4 regions of the Rhizobium sp. 01N424 genome follow, and region 4 is predicted to be linked to each of the others. Evidence: predicted binding sites of a transcription regulator. Region 4 holds the regulator's gene; each other region holds the start of a gene.
What was found. The regulator LexA, encoded in region 4, represses DNA repair genes until DNA is damaged. The targets are predictions, from matches to a motif close to TGTTCNNNNTGTGTTCNG.
Positions count from the first base shown of each region.

Region 1: AC1DNK_RS11380 (helicase-related protein) is a predicted target of LexA. The motif match lies at 2,256-2,273, and genes of this name have one in related genera.
Region 2: AC1DNK_RS01140 (YifB family Mg chelatase-like AAA ATPase) is a predicted target of LexA. The motif match lies at 1,745-1,762, and genes of this name have one in related genera.
Region 3: AC1DNK_RS07445 (putative DNA modification/repair radical SAM protein) is a predicted target of LexA. The motif match lies at 2,420-2,437, and genes of this name have one in related genera.

Region 1 is NZ_JBFTRK010000003.1:184,904-188,797, forward strand. Features, by position in the region: gene AC1DNK_RS11360 (acetyl-CoA C-acetyltransferase) at 1-326, shown strand, start outside; gene phbB (beta-ketoacyl-ACP reductase) at 386-1,111, shown strand; gene AC1DNK_RS11370 (YMGG-like glycine zipper-containing protein) at 1,212-1,505, opposite strand; gene AC1DNK_RS11375 (DUF3309 family protein) at 1,534-1,689, opposite strand; gene AC1DNK_RS11380 (helicase-related protein) at 2,419-3,894, shown strand, end outside.
Region 2 is NZ_JBFTRK010000001.1:208,719-212,612, forward strand. Features, by position in the region: gene AC1DNK_RS01125 (ABC transporter ATP-binding protein) at 1-24, shown strand, start outside; gene AC1DNK_RS01130 (cupin domain-containing protein) at 125-628, shown strand; gene gshB (glutathione synthase) at 725-1,672, shown strand; gene AC1DNK_RS01140 (YifB family Mg chelatase-like AAA ATPase) at 1,849-3,381, shown strand; gene cysK (cysteine synthase A) at 3,527-3,894, opposite strand, start outside.
Region 3 is NZ_JBFTRK010000002.1:354,947-358,840, forward strand. Features, by position in the region: gene AC1DNK_RS07440 (UdgX family uracil-DNA binding protein) at 1-1,182, opposite strand, end outside; gene AC1DNK_RS07445 (putative DNA modification/repair radical SAM protein) at 1,182-2,414, opposite strand; gene greA (transcription elongation factor GreA) at 2,656-3,132, shown strand; gene AC1DNK_RS07455 (glycosyltransferase family 4 protein) at 3,163-3,894, shown strand, end outside.
Region 4 is NZ_JBFTRK010000007.1:95,446-99,339, reverse strand. Features, by position in the region: gene AC1DNK_RS18345 (ComEC/Rec2 family competence protein) at 1-1,500, shown strand, start outside; gene lexA (transcriptional repressor LexA) at 1,481-2,194, opposite strand; gene AC1DNK_RS18335 (VOC family protein) at 2,399-3,277, shown strand; gene kdsA (3-deoxy-8-phosphooctulonate synthase) at 3,274-3,894, shown strand, end outside.

The DNA.
Region 1 (3,894 bases), on a different contig from region 4:
CGCAGGTCATGGGCACAGGCCCGATCCCGGCATCGCGCAAGGCGCTCGAGAAAGCAGGCTGGTCGGTCAGCGATCTCGATCTGGTGGAGGCCAACGAGGCCTTCGCGGCACAGGCTTGTGCCGTCAACCGTGATCTCGGTTGGGATCCGGCGATCGTCAACGTCAATGGTGGCGCAATTGCCATTGGCCATCCGATCGGTGCGTCCGGTGCCCGCGTTCTGAATACGCTGGTTTTCGAAATGAAGCGCCGCGGCGCGAAGAAGGGATTGGCAACACTCTGCATCGGCGGCGGCATGGGCGTCGCGATGTGCCTAGAAGCACTTTAAATAGCATGCGATCAATGTCTTAATGACGTGATCGAAGGCGATAACAAGGGGAGCGAAACATGAGCAGAGTGGCTTTGGTCACCGGTGGCACACGTGGCATCGGTGCAGCAATTTCGGTGGCGCTCAAGAACGCCGGTTACAAGGTGGCGGCGAACTACGCCGGCAACGACGAGAAGGCCAAGGCCTTTCACGACCTCACCGGCGTCCCGGTCTTCAAGTGGGATGTTTCCGACTATGCCGCTTGCGGCGAGGGCATCGCCAAAGTGGAGGCCGAGCTCGGCCCCATCGACGTGCTGATCAACAACGCCGGTATCACCCGCGACGCGATGTTTCACAAGATGACCCCGCAGCAGTGGCATGAGGTCGTCAACACCAACCTCACCGGCCTCTTTAACATGACCCATCAGGTCTGGGGCGGCATGCGTGACCGCAGCTTCGGCCGTATCGTCAATATCTCGTCGATCAATGGCCAGAAAGGCCAGATGGGGCAGGTCAACTATTCCGCTGCCAAGGCCGGCGATCTCGGCTTCACCAAGGCGCTGGCGCAAGAGGGTGCGGCGAAGAACATCACGGTCAACGCCGTCTGCCCCGGTTATATCGGCACGGAGATGGTTCTTGCGGTTCCGGAAAAGGTGTTGAACGAGCGGATCATCCCGCAGATCCCGGTTGGCCGTCTTGGCGAGCCTGAAGAGATCGCGCGCTGTGTGGTATTCCTGGCCTCGGATGACGCCGGGTTCATCACCGGCTCGACGCTGACGGCGAATGGCGGACAGTTTTTCGTCTAGAAGCGCCGAGGTTCCGGGAGTTCACTCACCGGGATCTAGCGCAAACGGTTGAAACAAAAACGGGCGCCAAGGCGCCCGTTTTCAAAATATCAGTCTATTGTTAGCAGCGAACGCGGCGCGTTGAGCCGTTCGAGTAGGCGACGTAGCAACCGTAGCGGTCACGATAGACGCGCTGGCCCGAATAGCGGCCATTGCGCTGATCGACCGAGTTACCGACTGCAGCGCCAACCAGGCCGCCTGCAACGGCGCCGACGGCTGCGCCGCCCCAGCTGTTGGAAACCGCACCGCCAATAAGGGCGCCAGAGCCAGCGCCGATTGCGGTGCCCTGCTCAGTTGCCGTGCACGATGCAAGCGCACCCACGAGTGCTGCAACGAGAACAACCTTCTTCATCATGACTTACAACTCCCCAGTTACATGGCCTTTAGATGCGGCCCATCAGGACAAGGATAATGATAATGACGAGAACTAGCCCCAAACCGCCAGAAGGTCCATAGCCCCAAGCGCGGCTGTAACCCCAATTCGGCAGAGCGCCGATCAAAAGCAGAATAAGGATAATAAGAAGTATCGTACTGAGCATGTTTTCTGTCCTTCAACTCACCGCGAGTTACGAATGGACAATAAACACGGTAGCCGGGTTTTTGTTCCCGGCTAAACTTATGTGCGTGCAATTTCAGGATGGAGTTTTCTTGATGGTGCCGGAACTTATATTCTACCGGACGGTATAAACGCGTCAGGCTCAAAAAGGTTCCGCTGTTCCGCAGAAAATTTTAACGAAACATCAAACTCAGGGCGGAAAGTGTTAATGGCGCCCGATTTTCAATGCTGATCCTGCAATCAAGGAGGCTGCATATAGCGCCCGTTCGCGCAGTTCATCAATATGCAGTGGCGAACAAAAGCGGAATTTGCGGCTGTCGGCGATTCGTCTGTGATTCGTTCCGGCTTTGACCCGAAGGTTAATTCTGTGGTTTTCGGGGTTTTCCGTCTTTGCGGTTGACGCTAGATGAAAAGAGGCCGTCCAAGGCCGCCTGCTGCAAATTGCCGGATTCCGGTGATTCAGCATCTAGTGGGAAAAGCTGATTCAAAACCAATACTTAGCCGTGAACAAAAGCTGAATCACCGCGAGTCTGCGATTCGTCGCTGATTCGTTCTCAAGCTGTTCCGAATCTCAAAACAGAGGCTTAGCGCCGCTTGTTGAATCAAATTAGCAGCGCATTCGCATCATCCGGCTCTTGCGTTTGCCGGTTGCCCTGTCCATGTGTTGTCTGCTGACTTGACCCTGGGGCTCCCCGCCTCACTTGCATGGACCATGACACTGAATTCGCAGCCGATGATACTGAGTGGACGCGGTGTGACCGCGGTGCTCGGGCCGACCAATACCGGCAAGACGCATTACGCCATCGAGCGCATGGTCGCGCATGGCACCGGCGTGATCGGGCTGCCGCTGCGCCTTCTGGCGCGAGAGGTCTATAGCCGGGTCGTCGAGAAGGTCGGTGTGCACAATGTCGCGCTGGTCACGGGCGAGGAAAAGATTTCTCCGCCCAATGCGCGCTTTTCGGTCTGCACCGTCGAGGCGATGCCGCGCGAAACCAAGGCGGCCTTCGTCGCGATCGACGAAGTGCAGCTCGCCGGAGATCTCGAGCGCGGGCACATCTTCACCGATCGCATCCTGCATCTGCGCGGCCGCGACGAGACGCTGCTGCTCGGCGCCGGCACGATGCGCCCCATTCTCCAGCAGCTACTGCCCGGAATTACCGTCATCGAGAGGCCGAGACTGTCGCAGCTGCTCTATGCCGGGCAGAAGAAGATTACCCGGCTGCCGCAGCGCTCGGCGATCGTCGCCTTCTCGGCTGACGAAGTTTACGCGATCGCCGAACTGATCCGGCGCCAACGCGGTGGTGCGGCCGTCGTTCTTGGCGCGCTCAGCCCGCGGACGCGCAATGCGCAAGTGGCGCTCTATCAGGCGGGCGATGTCGAATATCTGGTCGCCACCGATGCGATCGGCATGGGGCTCAATCTCGACGTCGATCATGTCGCCTTCGCGCAAGACCGGAAATTCGACGGCTACCAGTTCCGCAATCTCAATCCCGCAGAACTTGGCCAGATCGCCGGGCGTGCCGGCCGCCATGTGCGCGATGGCACCTTCGGCGTCACCGGGCAGGTCGCACCTTTTGATGATGAACTGGTGCAGCGGATCGAGGCGCACGAGTTCGACAACGTCAAGGTTCTCCAATGGCGGACCAAGGAATTCGACTTCGCCTCGATACAATCGCTGCGCGCAAGCCTGGAAAAGCCGCCGAGCGTCCAGGGGCTGACGCGATCCCTGCCTTCGGTCGATCAGCAGGCGCTGGAACATCTTTCACGATATCCGGAAATTATTGATCTTGCGACCAAGCCGGAAAGGGTTGAAAAGCTCTGGGAAGCTTGTGCGCTGCCCGATTACCGGCGTATTGCACCGGCCCAGCATGCCGATCTGATCTCGACCCTCTTTTCTGATCTCGTCCGCCGTGGCACGGTGAACGAAGATTTCCTCGCGGAGCAGGTGCATCGTGCGGACCGGACGGACGGTGAAATCGACACGCTTTCGGCGCGAATCGCGCAGATAAGAACCTGGACCTATGTGTCGAACCGGCCCGGTTGGCTTGCCGATCCGACACACTGGCAGGAAAAGACGCGGGAAATCGAAGATCGATTGTCCGATGCGTTACATGAAAGGTTGACGAAACGCTTTGTTGATCGCAGGACATCTGTGCTCATGAAGCGCCTGAGAGAGAATGCGATGCTG
Region 2 (3,894 bases), on a different contig from region 4:
GTCGCCGCCGAGCCAGTCCACTAGGCTTCGTCAGGATCCGTTAAAATTTTAGCGGCTGCTTGAACGCCTCTCTTACGACTTGTCTGTTATTCCGCGAACATTGGGGTAGCAAACGGGGTGTTTCATGGCCTGGAAGCTTATGCTTGCAAGTGCGGTCGCAATGGCTGCGCGCACGGTGCCGTATGCCGTGGCGATGCCGCGCGGCAAATCCTTCATCGCGCATTCGAGCGACCATCTGCCGATGAAGTCGACTCCGATTAACCCGGACTGGGTGGTCAGCGGTGACCCGCAGGCCCGCACCGCCGAGCATTCACGCGGCCACGACGAAGCTTCGCTGACAGCGATCTGGGATTGCACCGCCGGTGAGTTCCGCTGGTTCTTCGGCTGGGACGAGACCGTGATGATCATCGAGGGAGAGGTCCATATCACCGCTGAAGACGGCACCGAACGCACACTCCGCGCCGGCGACGTCGCCTTCTTCGCCGGCGGCACCTGGGCCAGCTGGCGGGTCGATAATTACGTTCGCAAGGTTGCCTTCCTGCGCAAGCCCTTCCCGAAGCCGGTGGCGCTCGCCTACCGCCTCCGCAACATGCTGCGCAACACCGGACAGCAGGGCCTCGCGGCCTGAATAAACCTTAATTGCGATATCACGAAGCCATTGATTGGCCGTTGCGTTCAGCCGTCTTGCGACCTACATCTGTCCGGCATTCAGTGAGGGACGGAAATGGCCAAGATCAAGAACGTAGCGGTCCAGATGGACCATGTTTCGGGCATCAACATCGCAGGCGATTCCACCTTCGCCATGAGCCTTGAGGCGCAGACCCGGGGCTACAAGCTCTTTCACTACACGCCTGATCGGCTGAGTTTCCGCGACGGCCAGGTCTTCGCCTCGGTCGAGCCTATGGTGCTGCGCGACGTCAAGGGCGACCATTTCGAGCTCGGCGCGCCTGAGCGCATCGATCTCTCGACCATGGATGTCGTCCTGCTGCGTCAGGATCCGCCCTTCGACATGGCCTACATCACCTCGACGCATCTGCTCGAGCGCATCCACCCGAAGACCCTCGTCGTCAACGATCCGGCCTGGGTACGCAATTCGCCGGAAAAGATCTTCGTCACCGAATTCGCCGATCTGATGCCGAAGACGCTGATCACCAAGGATGCCGCCGAAATCCGCCGCTTCCGCGACGAGATGGGCGATATCATCCTCAAGCCGCTCTACGGCAATGGCGGCGCCGGCGTCTTCCACTCGACCAAGGACGACCGCAACCTTTCCTCGCTGCTCGAAATGTTTGGCCAGCTCTTCCGCGAGCCCTTCATCGCCCAGCAATATCTGCCTGATGTGCGCAAGGGCGACAAGCGGATCATCCTCGTCGACGGCGAGCCTGTCGGTGCCATCAACCGCGTTCCGGCCGAGCACGACAGCCGCTCAAACATGCATGTCGGCGGTCGCGCCGAGGCGACCGAGCTGACGGCGCGCGAGAAGGAAATCTGCAAGCGTATCGGCCCAGCGCTCAAGGAGCGCGGCTTCCTGCTGGTCGGCATCGACGTCATCGGTGACTACATGACGGAGATCAACGTTACCTCTCCGACCGGATTGCGCGAGGTCGCAAAGTTCGGTGGCGCCGATATTGCCAGCCTTCTCTGGGATGCCATCGAACGCAAGCGTAGATAAAGCGGTGTTTTGTTCTCATTTTGACGGGCCGATACAACCCGCTGCAACCTGAACGCAGCGAGCGCGGGAATCTGTTCGTTTATTGTTCTTGTTTTATTCTGTTTTCCATGCCAGATTGCAATTGACGGCCATGATGGGTCGTAAAACGCGATGTAGTTGGTTGCGGGGGCAGGGGCATGGTCGCGCGCGTCAGTACGGTTGCATTTCAGGGCATTGAAGGTGTGCCGGTCGAAGTCCAGGTGATGGTCGCTCCGGGCAAGGTCGGCATGCAGATCGTCGGTCTTCCCGACAAGGCCGTAGCGGAAAGCCGCGAGCGGGTTCAGGCCGCCCTTCATGCGTCGGGGCTGGCGCTTCCGGCCAAGCGGGTCACCGTCAATCTGGCGCCTGCCGATCTTCCAAAGGAAGGCTCGCATTTCGATCTGCCGATCGCGCTTGGCCTAATGGCGGCGCTCGGCGCCATTCCTGGCGACGCGCTCGCGGATTATGTCGTGCTCGGCGAACTCAATCTGGATGGCACGATTGCTCCCGTTGCCGGCGCGCTTCCGGCGGCGATCGGAGCCAACGGCCTTGGCAAAGGCCTGATCTGCCCGGCCGACAGCGGCCCGGAAGCTGCCTGGGCCGGGACCGGCCTTGATATTCTGGCGCCGAGAAGCCTGATCGCTCTTGCCAATCATTTCCGCGGTACGCAGGTGCTGTCGCGCCCCGAACCGTCGATCCGCGCCAACGCCGCCAACCTGCCCGATCTCGCCGATATCAAGGGGCAGGAAAGCGCCAAGCGCGCGCTCGAGGTCGCAGCGGCTGGAAATCATAATTTGCTGATGGTCGGCCCGCCCGGTTCGGGCAAATCGATGCTCGCGGCGCGCCTGCCGTCGATCCTGCCGCCGCTTTCGGCCGCCGAGCTGCTTGAAGTCTCGATGATCCACTCGATCGCCGGGCAGCTCTCCGGCGGCAAGCTTTCCGATCGCCGTCCATTCCGCACCCCGCACCACTCAGCGACCATGGCCGCGATGGTCGGCGGCGGTTTGCGGGCAAGGCCCGGCGAGGCGTCGCTTGCCCATCATGGCGTGCTCTTTCTCGATGAGTTTCCGGAATTCTCGCCGCAGGCGCTCGATGCATTGCGTCAGCCGCTGGAGACCGGCGAATGCATCATCGCCCGCGCCAATCACCGGGTCTCCTATCCGGCCAGTATCCAGCTGGTCGCCGCCATGAACCCCTGCCGCTGCGGCATGGCCGGAGAGCCCGGCCACAGTTGCGCCCGTGGCCCTCGCTGCCAGTCCGACTATCAGGGGCGGATCTCCGGCCCGCTGATGGATCGCATCGATATCCGCATCGACGTACCGGCCGTCTCCGCCACCGACCTGATCCGGCCGATGCCGGCTGAGGCGAGCAGCACGGTGGCGGCCCGCGTCGCGCGGGCGCGAGACTTGCAGGCCGACCGGTTCATCGCGGCAGGCCTCGGCGGCATCGTCACCAACGCGCGCTGCTCGACGGCGCTCATCGAGAAGTACGCCGAGCCGGATGCCGGCGGCTTGCAGCTGTTGCGGGATGCGGCCGAGAAGATGCGCTTCTCCGCCCGCGGCTATCATCGCGTTCTGAAAGTCGCGCGCACGCTGGCCGATCTCGATGGAAAGACAACGGTTGGCCGTATCCATCTGGCTGAAGCGATCTCCTATAGGATCGCAGGCGAGCGGTTGACCGCGGCAGCATGATAGGGAAGCGAATAGTGAGTAGCGAATAGCGAATAGAAAAAGAAAGCTTGCTGAGCACTTAGGGCCGAGCAAGCTTCGCTATTCGCTATTCGCTATTCGCTATTCGCTATTCGCTATTCGCTATTCGCTATTCGCTATTCGCTGATCAGCTCCCGAGCCCATCAAACAGCGCCGTCGAAAGATAGCGCTCGGCAAAGGACGGGATGATCACCACGATAGTCTTGCCGGCGTTTTCCTCGCGGCTGCCGACCTTGATCGCGGCGGCAAGCGCCGCACCGGACGAGATGCCGACCGGCACGCCTTCGAGCCTGGCGACCAGACGGGCGGTTTCCATGGCCAATGCGCTATTGATGGTGACGACCTCGTCGTAGATCTTGGTGTCGAGAATGGCGGGCGCAAAGCCGGCGCCGATGCCCTGGATCTTGTGCGGTCCGGGCTGGCCGCCCGAAAGCACGGGCGATTCTTCCGGCTCGACAGCGATGACCTTGATGCCGGGCTTCTTCGACTTCAGCA
Region 3 (3,894 bases), on a different contig from region 4:
ATGCTGCACCTCGCCCATATTGGGGCGCTGGTGGATGCGCCGCTTGCCGCGCGGCTCATATTTGAAATGCTTGACGGCATTGGTGACATAGAGCGCCGATCGGTCGATCCCTGCCGCCTCGATCGCCTGATCGAACATCTTGCCGGCCGGCCCGACGAACGGGCGCCCCGTCAGATCCTCCTGATCGCCCGGCTGCTCGCCGACGAACACCACATCGGCATTCTCCGGCCCCTCGCCGAAGACCGTCTGCGTCGCCTTGGCATGCAGCGGACAGCGCGTGCAGACGGCGGCCTGCTCGCGCAGCGCCTCGAGCGTCCCGGCAGGCGCCGGTTCCGGCTGCGGCTGGTTGCGAGCCGCTTCCTGCAGGCGATCGTGAAAGGGCTGCGGCGTGCTCGCCTCGCGTTTGGCCATCTCGATCACCCGGCTCTCCGCATTGGCAATCAGCCCGGGAATGAGATCGGCCTCCGGCAGGTTCTTCCAGTATTTCTTCGGCATTTCCGCCTGCATCGCCTTCACCTTCAGCCGCGCCGGGTTGAAGATATTGGCGTAGTAAGTGCGCCACAGTTCGTCGGCATCGTCGGTGAGATCAGGCTTTTCGCAGGGCTCATGGCTGGTCGTCAGCTTCACGCCGTCCCACCCGGCCGAACCCTTCGGTGTCAGGATGATCCAGTCCATGTCGTTGAACCGCCGCTGGAAGAATGACGCCTTGCGCACGACGATATGATGATCCGGCTCGAACCAGGCGAGAAACTTCCGCCGCCCGTTCATCGAGATACCGCTGCCGACCTCCTTGAACCGCACGAAGGCGGTCATCTTGTGCGCGTCGCGGCGCACGCTCTTTTCCAAAAGGCGGGCTCGCGACACATCCTCGTCGGAAACGATATCAAGCAGCTTTTTGTCGGATTGCAGCCGCCAGAGCAGCCGGTAGAGCAGCGAGAAGCGCACCGGATCGCAATGGCAGATGACCGCGGATGCCAGATCGATGAAGGCCTGCGGCACCGTCATCGGCTTGCCACCGGCAGGCTGCGGCGGCAGCACGTCTTCCTCCCAGAACAGCTGCTTGTCGCCGCCCCTCTCCCGCCACTCAATATCCTCGGGTGGAATGCCTGCCAGTGCCAGCGACCGGGCGGCATCGCGCCACTCGAAAAAATCACCCTTGCCCTGCAGCGCCACCTTCAGCATCAGAGCAACTGCAGCTGTTCGGGTTTCGGTTCGAACATGGCGCGCAGATCCGGCCGCTCGATCAGCCGCCTCGGCGTCCATCCCTCGGCCGTCACGAAGGCCTGCACCTTCTTGATCGACACGCCGAGCCGCGACAAATCCTCGATGCGAAGCCTGCGGAAACGGCGGCCGGAGAGAATGCCCTTCACCGCCTTGGTGCCGAGCCCCGGCACGCGCATCAGCACCTCCTTGGCGGCCCGGTTGATATCGACAGGAAACTGCTCGCGGTGGCCAAGCGCCCAGGCAAGCTTCGGATCGAGATCGAGATCCAGCATACCGCCCTCCTGCGTGGCAGTGATCTCGTCGATCCCGAAACCGTAGAAGCGATAGAGCCAATCGGCCTGGTAGAGCCGGTGCTCGCGCATCAGCGGCGGCTTGATCAGCGGCAGGTTCTTCGATGAATCCGGGATCGGGCTGAAGGCGGAATAATAGACGCGGCGAAGCCCGTAGCTGCCGTAGAGCCGGGCGCTGGTGCCGAGAATCGTCGCATCGCTGGCGCCATCGGCGCCGACGATCATCTGCGTGCTCTGGCCGGCCGGCACGAAGCGCTTGCGCCGCTTCGTCTGCAGCGTCGGCTCGCCGGCTTCCTCGATCTTCAGCCGGAGATCGCCCATCGAGCGGCGGATGCCGGACGGCTTCTTTTCCGGGGCCAGACGGGTGATGCCGCTATCGGTCGGCAGCTCGATATTGAGCGACAGACGGTCGGCGTAAAGCCCCGCCTCCTCGATGAGCTTCGCAGACGCCTCCGGAATGGATTTCAGATGGATGTAGCCGCGGAAATTATGGGTGACGCGCAGCTCCCGCACCACCCGCACCATCTCCTCCATCGTGTGATCGGATGAGCGGATGATCCCCGACGACAGGAACAGGCCCTCGATATAATTGCGCCGGTAGAATTCCAGCGTCAGCCAGACCACCTCCTCAGGTGTGAAGCGCGCGCGCTCGACATTGCTGGACGAGCGGTTGATGCAGAAGGCGCAGTCATAGATGCAGAAATTGGTGAGCAGGATCTTCAAGAGCGAGATACAGCGTCCGTCAGGCGCATAGGCGTGGCAGATACCGGACCCCTCCGTCGAACCCAGGCCACCGCTCGCCCCCGAATCGCGCTTCGTGGTGCCACTGGAAGCGCAGGAGGCATCGTATTTCGCGGCATCCGAAAGGATCGCCAGTCTTTCTTTTAGCGTCTTCTTCATCGTTTTGTTCACTATATGTTCCATAGCTAAAAGTCAAGCGAACCACGGGCATTTGCCGGAAACGGCTGCGAATACAGCGCTAGGTTGGAGATCCCGATACGAATTTTATGGCAATCGGCATTTGCGATCTGCTATAAGCAAAGCAACTAGGATGGTTTGCACGGTTCCGAAGTTCTCTTCGGGACCTGTTTTCTTTTGTGTCTGTGCCTACCGGAAGACACGAAGATCAAAGGACGGGAAAATGGTAGATAAGGTACCGATGACGCAGGGTGGTTTCGTCAAGCTGCAGGAAGAACTGCGCTGGCGCCAGCAGGAAGAGCGTCCCCGCATCATCGAAGCGATCGCCGAAGCGCGTGCTCATGGCGACCTGTCGGAAAATGCCGAATATCACGCCGCCAAGGAAGCCCAGAGCCATAACGAAGGCCGTATCGGCGAGCTCGAGGACCTGACGGCACGCGCCGAAGTCATCGATCTCTCCAAGATGTCAGGCGACAAGATCAAGTTCGGCGCCAAGGTAAAGCTCGTCGATGAGGACACCGAGGAAGAAAAGACCTACCAGATCGTCGGCGATCAGGAAGCCGACGTGAAGGCTGGCCGCATCTCTATCTCCTCGCCCATCGCCCGCGCGCTGATTGGCAAGGAAGTCGGCGATTCCATCGAGGTCAACGCGCCAGGCGGCTCGAAGGCTTACGAAATCCTCCAGGTCTCCTGGGGCTGATCTTCCGTGGCCGCAGATCGCGACCCCGCCATCATCGATATCCGTGACGTCGAGATCATCGCGCCGAACTTCAAGCGGCGCCTGTCCGGCGTCACGTCGACGATCATTCAGTTGATTCCCGTGCAGCGGGCGCTCGGCCAGAAGATCGCCGCCCTCGGCCCCGGCCTGCCCGCAAGCCTGCCGCATATCCGCTTCCGCGACCTCGTCCATCTCTGGACGCCGCCAGCAGGCAGGAAACACCGCGTCTGGCACGCGCGGCGCAATGTCGAGATGCTGCCGGCGATCATCATGCGCGATCTCTTGCGCATGAAGCTGAAGATCGTCTTCACCTCGGCTTCCCAGCGCAAGCATACCGGCTGGACCAAATGGCTGATCTCGAAGATGGACGCGGTGATCGCCACCAGCGGCAAGACCTCGGCCTATCTGGAAGTCGCGAACACCGTCATCCTTCACGGCATCGACACTGCCCGCTTCTCTCCGCCTGCTGACAAGGCGGCGGCAAAGGCAGCCGTCGGCCTCGACCCCACGAAGAAGATTGCCGGCTGCTTCGGCCGTGTGCGGCATCAGAAAGGCACCGACCTCTTCGTCGACACCATGATCCGCCTCCTCCCGGAGCGCCCCGACTGGATCGCCATCATCGCCGGCCGCGCCACCGCCAAGCATATCGATTTCGAAAACAGCCTGAAAACCCGCGTCACCGCAGCAGGCCTTACAGACCGCATCCTTTTCGTCGGCGAGCACACCGATATCAACGAGTGGTAC
Region 4 (3,894 bases):
ACGACCGAGGCGCTGCGCCAATCCGGGCTTGCGCATATCATTGCCATTTCCGGTCTCAACATGGCGCTGTCGGCAGGCATCTTCTTCGTCGGCTTCCGCAGCGTGCTCAGCCTGTTTCCGGCTGTCGTCCAGGCCTATCCCGTCAAGAAGATCGCCGCAGCCGGTGCGCTTGCCGCCGTCACCGCCTATTTTCTGATCTCGGGCTTCGCTGTCTCTGCCGAACGCGCCTTCATCATGATGGCGATCATGCTGGCGGCGGTCTTCTTCGACCGGCCGTCGATCAGTCTGCGCAACGTCGCCCTGTCGGCGCTGGTGATCATTATCCTCTCACCCTCGGAGATCATGGGGCCAAGCTTCCAGATGTCCTTCGCCGCGACACTGGCCCTCGTCGCGGGCTATGCGCTCTGGAAGGAGAGGCCGGTGCGCGACCGGCCCTTCGCAAAGTTTCGCGCCGTCAGGATGCTGTCTTCCGCCGCCGCGTTCTTCGGCGGCATCCTGCTGACCTCCGTCATCGGCGGCTTCTCGACTGCATTGTTCTCGGTCGAGCACTTCCACCGGCTGACGGCCTATGGCCTGCCAGCCAATCTCGCCGCAATGCCGATTATCTCCTTCATCATCATGCCGTTCGGCCTCATTGCCATGCTGCTGATGCCCTTCGGTCTCGATGCATGGGCGTGGCAGGTGACGGGTTTCGGGCTCGATCTGGTGATCGCCATCGCCAGGACGGTTGCCTCATGGGGCGGCGATATCGGCGTCGGGCGCCTGGCGTCTTGGTACTTTCCCGCGGCGGTGACAGGTTTCCTGCTGCTGACTTTGCTGCGCAGCCGCATGCGCCATCTCGGCACCGCGATCTTGATGGCATCGACGACAGCCGCCGCGATGTTGGGAGGTCCTCCGCCGCCGAAAATCGTGATTGCCGAGGACGGGAGCATGGCGGGCATCGTCAGCGACAACGGCCTCGCCACCAATCGCGAGCGGCCACCGGGCTTCATCTTTGATCAATGGAGGCGCGCTCTGGTGATCGATAAGCATCTGTCACCGGCGTTCCCGGCGCTCCCGGATATTCCCACCGCACCGCGCGGTGAAAGGCTGAAACTGACGGAGGCACAGCAGAACGACACCATGAACGCGATCAAGGCCAGTGCGACGGGCGAGCGCTTCTCATGCGTGAAAAAGGCCTGGTGTACAGCGAAGCTCGACAACGGTTCGATCCTGACCGTGATCGAGAATGCGGCGTTCCTTGGCCCAGCCTGCGACATATCCGATATCGTCGTCACACCGGTTCGCCTGCGCTTCGATACCTGCCGCTCAGGCGCCCTGCTTTTCACCGGGGAGACACTGCGGAAGACAGGCGCTGTCGAGCTTCGTTTCCCCAATGGGATCGCCGAAATCACCACATCATTCGAGGGTCTCGATCGTCCCTGGACCCGCCACCGCGCCTATGACTGGCGCAGTGGAGCTTTTGGTGAAAGCGAACCGCTCAGTGATAGCGGCGGATAAGGCCGACGAGCTTACCCTGAACCTTGACGCGGTCAGGTCCAAAAATGCGGGTTTCGTAAGCCGGGTTGGCGGCCTCGAGCGCAATGGACGCGCCCTTGCGGCGGAAGCGCTTCAGTGTTGCCTCTTCGTCATCGACGAGCGCAACGACGATATCACCGGCATTGGCGGTATTGGTGTTGCGGATGATGACCGTGTCGCCGTCGAAGATGCCGGCCTCGATCATGGAGTCGCCCTTGACCTCAAGAGCATAGTGCTCACCGTTTCCGAGCATGTCGGCGGGAACTGTAATGTCGTGGGTGTTCTGCTGGATCGCCGAAATCGGCACACCGGCTGCGATCCGGCCCATGACCGGCACGGAGATCGACGTGTGATTGTCCTCGTTCGCCGGCTTCGGCGGCGCGACCGGCTGCGGCTTGCCGAGGCTGCCTTCGATGACGCTCGGCGAGAATCCGCGGCGCGGCTGAATGCTCGGGCTGTAGGCTTCCGGAAGCTTGATGACCTCGAGTGCGCGCGCCCTGTTCGGTAGGCGGCGAATGAAACCGCGCTCTTCCAACGCGGTGATCAGGCGATGGATGCCCGACTTGGAAGCCAGGTCGAGCGCGTCCTTCATTTCGTCGAAGGACGGCGGTACGCCGGACTCTTTCATCCGCTCGTGAATGAAGAGGAGAAGCTCCTGTTGTTTGCGCGTCAGCATCGAAGTCTTTCCCCAGATTCGTGAAACAAAGCCAGAACGGACACTATATGTTCCATATGTGTTCCGCAAGTGCCTAAATATTGGTAAAACTTCCGATGATTTTTCGTCGTTTTTGAAAGTTTATTTGCCGGATTGGTGATCCACGCTTGCGCTTTGCCGGGCAGGGAGTGCAAATCTCTGCCGGCTTCACCGGAGGGAACCGCCATGACGCATCCGCTCGATCATCTGGTACTGCCCGTCACCCATATAGATGTTGCCCGCGAGCGACTCGGCCGTCTCGGTTTCACCGTCGCGGCCGATGGCCGTCATCCGTTCGGAACGGAGAATGCCTGCGTCTTCCTTGCCGACAGGACCTATCTCGAACCGCTCGGTGTCGCCAACCAGGCGGAGTGCGACGCGGCCGTCGCGAAGGGCAACAGCTTCGTCGCCCGCGATCAGGCCTTCCGCTTCCGCTGCGGCGATGACGGCTTTTCGGCTGTTGTCTTCGGCACCGATGATGCCGATGCGGACAAGGCTTCCTATGACGGCGCACAGCTGAGCGGCGGTGATATGGTCGAATTCTCGCGGCCGATCGTCATGCCCGACGGAACACAGGCGACAGGCGCCTTCAAGCTCGCCTTTGCCGCCGATCTCCGGGCACCCGATGTCTTCTTCTTCGCCTGCCAGCGGATCAACGCCTTTCCGGCCGATCGCAAGGCACTGGAAACCCATGCAAACGGCGTCACCGGCATCAGCGAGATTGCCCTGAGCGCTGAGGATCCGCAGGCCTTCGCCGAATTTCTGGAGACGGCCAGCGGTGGAGTGGAGCCTAAGGAGGCGGCACTCGGCCTATACTTCGAATTGCCGAACGGGAGACTTTCCATCTTCTCGAGCGAGGGCATGGAGGCCTATTTCGATGCCGAGCCACTTGTCACCGATAACGGCCTCAGGGCGCGCGCAATCGTGTTTTCGGTCGGTGATCTGGCCGTGACAGCGGCGCATTTGGCTGCTAACGGGATCACCCATGTCAGTATGAACAATCGTCTGCTGGTGAAGCCGGCGCCGGGACAAGGCGCAATCTTTGCCTTCGAGGAGACCCAATGACAAATACCAATGCAGAAGTCGTCGCCGGCGAGGGTGCTGGACGCGTTACTTTTTCGAATACGGGCAAGCTGTCGCTGATCGCCGGTCCCTGCCAGATGGAAAGCCGCGACCATGCTTTCATGGTCGCCGGTGTTCTGAGCGAACTCTGCAAGTCGCTCGGTATCGGCCTCGTCTATAAGTCGTCTTTCGACAAGGCGAACCGCACATCGCTTTCTGCCGAGCGCGGCATCGGTCTTGAAAAGGCGCTCGAAGTCTTCTCCGATCTGAAGAAGGAATTCGGCTTTCCTGTTCTGACCGATATCCACACGGAAGAGCAGTGCGAGCAGGTGGCAACCGTCGCCGACATCCTGCAGATCCCGGCCTTCCTCAGCCGCCAGACGGACCTTCTCGTTGCTGCCGCCAAGACCGGCCGGATCGTCAACGTCAAGAAGGGCCAGTTCCTGGCGCCCTGGGACATGAAGAATGTCCTCGCCAAGCTGAATGCCAGCGGCAATCCGAACATCCTGCTCTGCGAACGCGGTGCCTCCTTCGGGTACAACACACTGGTATCGGACATGCGCTCGCTGCCAATCATGGCTGCACTTGGCGCTCCCGTTATCTTCGACGCCACGCATTCC